DNA from 2 places in the Heyndrickxia acidicola genome. Region 1 is predicted to be linked to the other one. Evidence: predicted binding sites of a transcription regulator. Region 1 holds the regulator's gene; the other holds the start of a gene.
The links. Region 1 encodes LexA, which represses DNA repair genes until DNA is damaged. Its sites were predicted from a motif close to CGAACATATGTTCG; they were not measured.

Region 1 (2,484 bases):
CTTCTTTATATAAAACATGCAGCAATGCCATTTTTGCATTGCCTCTCCCTATTCTGGTTTCGTCCTGAATTAGTACAGCTTGTACATTATCTTCTTTAATATAATCAAGCATTTCAAGGATGCCTTGTCTTTCAAGGTCATAGCCGCTGGCCTGATCCTTAATTACTTTTACCACTGTAAAACCCCATTTACCAGCAGCAGCCACAAGCTCTTCGTGCTGCCTTTCCAATGATGTTTCCTGTGTATTCTTTGTCGTGCTAACCCTGCAGTATATAATTGAATTCATGATGTCCTTACTCCGTCTTCAGTGCCAATTTGTTCTGCAATTTAAATTCTTTTTTCATTTTAACAGGTATGGTAAGAATATCCCCCTCTTTAATGGTTTCACTATCAATATTGTTATGGTCCTGTACCCATTTAATAAACTGTTGTGTTGACATAGAATAATCATTTTCATAAATAGATGCAATTTCCCATATAGACTGTCCCTGTTTAACCACTACTCTTTCATAGGAGGAAGTATCGTCATTCAGTGAGAATATGACATAGATTCCAAAAAGAAATGAAATGACAATAAAAAGTATAGCATATGAATAATTCTTAATATAAGTAGTCATATAAAACACCCTTTCGAGAATGTATGTTCGCTTTGTTAAGAAAAGTATAATACGAACATTTGTTTTTAGTCAACAGTTTTTTCGAACTTATGTTTGTACTGTTCAGATATACATGTTATAATTAATTCAAAATAAAGCTGGCTAAGATACATAGGTGTATTTATAAATAAAAGATTCATAGGCAGAGACTCTCATATTAATTATGAAAACGGGGTGTAATAAATGACAAAACTTTCAAAGAGGCAGCAGGATATTCTGGAATTCATAAAACAGGAAGTAAAAGCAAAAGGATATCCGCCTTCAGTTCGTGAAATAGGAGAAGCAGTAGGCCTCGCTTCCAGTTCAACTGTCCATGGACATCTATCAAGGCTTGAAAGCAAGGGGCTTATCAGGCGAGATCCGACGAAGCCGCGTGCAATTGAAATCTTAGATTTAGAGCATGATAACATTCCTCGCCAAAACGTGATGAATGTACCCTTGGTTGGAAAGGTAACAGCCGGGCTTCCAATTACAGCAATAGAAAATGTCGAAGAGTACTTTCCGCTTCCTGAACAACTTGCTCCAGCTGACGAAAACATTTTTATGCTTGAAATTGTCGGTGAAAGTATGATTGATGCAGGTATCCTGGATGGTGACTATGTAATTGTCAGACAGCAGCAGACAGCGAACAACGGAGATATTGTGGTGGCGATGACTGAGGATGATGAAGCCACTGTAAAGCGTTTCTTTAAGGAAAAGAATTACTTCCGCTTACAGCCTGAAAACGCCACCATGGAACCCATTATTTTAAACAGTGTTTCCATTCTTGGTAAAGTAATCGGTTTATATAGACAGGCCATCCACTAATTTTGTTCTTTAATTTAATAAAAAAAATCAGGCTTCTTTAAAGAAGGCCTGATTTTTTATTTCCACAATAGTTCCACATTTTTTATTAAAGCTGGTTTAGTATAGATTGTTGCTTTACGTACAAAGAATTATTCAGTGTTGTCTGTCTTCTCAGCAATTTTTCTTAAGCTCTTCACAAGTTTTAATACTGAACATATATTTATTATGATAGTACTATGTCCAATAGCAACAAAGCTTACAAAAAGAGCCTTCATTAAATTCTCCAAATCATATTTCGCAAGATCCTTAGAAACCAGCTACAGTTAAATTTTACAATAAAAGTATCCGCATTCCCCTAGTACCCTTATGACAAATGCACATATACTGTATAAACAGAAGAAAGGTGGTGTAACATATGGGCTGCTTTGGCGGATGTAACTATGGTTACGCTTATCCAGCATATACTGGCGGAAATACTTTTGCTTTAATCGTTGTACTATTCATTTTGTTAATCATTGTAGGAGCTATTGTTTGCTTTAACTAATGTAATGAAAACCTCTAATACTTTTATTAGAGGTTTTTTTTCAAAGCTGCTCTTCAAAAACTAAGCTTTTATCTTTTTCCCATTAATTTCATAACTCATCGTAAGGGCGGCACTTAATGAGTGTGCAACCGAGCAATACTTTTCCTTTGACAATGTGATGGCACGATGAACCTTTTCTTCAGGAAGCTCACCTTCAAGTACATAGTGAATATGAATATCCGTAAATCGTTTGGGGTGTTCAGAAGCACGTTCTCCTTCTACTTCCATACTAAAGGATGAAACATTTAACCTCATCTTATCCAAAATAGAAATAATATCAATTCCTGTACAGCCTGCTAGAGCATTTAATAACATTTCTGTTGGCCTTGCCCCGCTGTTTTGCCCTCCATCCTCTTGAGAAGCGTCCATTTTCAAAAAATGTCCTGATGGCGTGCTTCCTTCAAAGGCCATTTTTCCTTTCCATTCAACACTCAGCTTCATGGATAATCAATCCCCTTT
Region 2 (2,484 bases), 2.9 Mb from region 1:
ATGGTTGTCGGCGTTACACCGTGTACTCTATTGTATTCTTCCTGGAGAGCGCGGCGGCGTGCTGTTTCTTCTATTGCTTTTTCCATGGAGTCGGTCCGTTTATCCGCATACATGATAACCTGACCGTTTGCATTCCTTGCAGCACGCCCAATGGTCTGGATAAGCGAACGTTCAGACCTGAGGAATCCTTCCTTGTCGGCATCCAGGATCGCGACAAGCGAGACCTCTGGAATATCAAGCCCTTCCCTAAGAAGGTTGATCCCTATTAAAACATCATATTTCCCCATACGCAGGTCACGGATAATTTCAATACGCTCAAGCGTCTTAATCTCGGAATGCATATATTGAACCTTTACCCCAATGTCTTTTAAATAATGTGTTAAGTCTTCAGACATTTTTTTGGTAAGCGTGGTCACAAGCACACGTTCATTCTTGACTGCACGCTCATTAATTTCACCGAGAAGGTCATCGATCTGGCCTTCTATTGGCCGCACATCAATCAACGGGTCGAGAAGGCCTGTCGGACGGATAATCTGCTCCACCATCTGCGGAGTGTGCTCAAGCTCATACGGGCCTGGTGTTGCGGAAACAAAGATTGCCTGGCTTACATGCTCTTCAAATTCAGTGAAGGTCAGCGGCCGGTTGTCAAGTGCAGATGGGAGCCGGAAACCGTGATCGACAAGGACCTGCTTGCGTGCCTGGTCGCCGTTGAACATCCCGCGCACCTGAGGAAGCGTAACGTGGGACTCATCAACAACCAAAAGGAAGTCCTTCGGGAAATAGTCCAAAAGAGTATACGGCGTCGAGCCGGGCGGCCTCAATGTCAAATGGCGCGAATAGTTTTCAATGCCTGAACAAAAGCCCATTTCCCTCATCATTTCAAGATCATACCGGGTCCTTTGCTCCAAGCGCTGTGCTTCAAGAATCTTATTATTGTCACGCATCTTTGTAAGCTGCTCTTCCAATTCCTTCTCAATGTTCTCAATGGCAATTCGCATCTTTTCTTCACGGGTTACGAAGTGGGATGCCGGAAAGATGGCAACATGATTGCGGTCGCCCAGAATTTCACCAGTTAAGGCATCGACTTCCCGAATCCTCTCAATCTCATCTCCGAAAAATTCCACACGAATACAATGTTCATCCCGTGAGACCGGGAAGATTTCCACTACATCTCCGCGCACACGAAACGTTCCGCGCTGGAAGTCGATATCATTTCTTGCATATTGGATGTCAACAAGTCTGCGAAGTAATTGATTTCGTTCAATTTCCATCTCAGTACGAAGTGACAAGACCATTTCCCGGTATTCTTCAGGTGAACCCAAGCCGTAAATACAGGAAACGCTGGCAATGATAATGACATCCTCCCGTTCAAATAAAGAGGATGTGGCAGAGTGGCGCAGCTTATCAATTTCATCATTAATGCTGGCATCTTTTTCTATAAAAGTGTCCGTTTGCGGCACATAGGCTTCAGGCTGATAGTAGTCATAATAACTGACAAAGTATTCAACTGCGTTATTAGGGAAAAATTCTTTGAATTCACTATATAATTGACCGGCGAGGGTTTTGTTGTGGGCAATGATGAGCGTCGGTTTTTTTACTTCTTTAATGACGTTGGAGATAGTAAATGTTTTTCCTGTACCTGTTGCTCCCAGCAGGGTCTGATGCTTCTTCCCGGCTTTAATTCCCTCTACCAGCTCTTTAATTGCTTCAGGCTGATCGCCATCGGGCTTATATTTTGAAACCAATTCAAACTGTTGTTCCAAATGGGTAACCTCCTATCTTTTCTCTATCTGCAATCAAAAAATGTATGAAAACTCTAGAAAAATATTTTTCTAAAAAGTAAAGTTCGATTAAATAACCATAGTCCTTATTTTACCACAAACAGCTATTTTTTAACCAGAAAAAAGCGAACAAATTTTCGTTTTTTGTTTTGGCTAAGGCTCTTTTCGTAAACTTTATTGCTATTTAAAACAAAAAAATAATGAAATTCACAGGCTCTGCAGTAATTTTGTGAATTGCTTACGGAAAGATGCCACGAAGACTCACTTCACACGAATTTAGCACTTTTGCGAAGAACAACAATCTATGCGAAAACAGCCTAGGCTTAAAATAAAGACTGTGTTAAATTTTAATTTTGATAACTGCTCGTTTTTTAGCTCATTTTACAGTAAAGAAAGGAACCAAAAGCAAATAAGTTTGCTTTGGTTCCTTTCTTTACTGTACCTTTCAGCTGTGCTGAAAGGCGTGTGAAACGGCAGATTCACACGAATGAGCTAAAAAACAACAGTGTCCTTTAACAAAGCCAAAATGAAAAAGCCCCTCCTAATATGCAAGGGTTCTTTCATTTTTGTTTCAACAAATCTTTAGAGATAGCTTGTCCTTCAGCTGACATACCGTTATTTTACTCTTTTTTCCAGAGTATAAAAATCCTCCTCCAAAGACATCATCTTTTGTTCCATTAAGACCCTTGCATCATAAAGAGCT

Region 2: the regulator LexA is predicted to act here: its motif matches at 1,908-1,921, upstream of uvrB (excinuclease ABC subunit UvrB).

What each region holds. Positions count from the first base shown of each region.
Region 1 covers NZ_KV440953.1:1,544,158-1,546,641, forward strand. Annotated here, with positions in the region: gene A5N88_RS07170 (YneB family resolvase-like protein) at 1-286, opposite strand, end outside; gene yneA (cell division suppressor protein YneA) at 294-617, opposite strand; gene lexA (transcriptional repressor LexA) at 840-1,463, shown strand; gene A5N88_RS24240 (YjcZ family sporulation protein) at 1,858-1,986, shown strand; gene A5N88_RS07185 (OsmC family protein) at 2,047-2,466, opposite strand.
Region 2 covers NZ_KV440953.1:4,489,895-4,492,378, reverse strand. Annotated here, with positions in the region: gene uvrB (excinuclease ABC subunit UvrB) at 1-1,763, opposite strand, end outside; gene A5N88_RS20865 (DUF2164 domain-containing protein) at 2,397-2,484, opposite strand, start outside.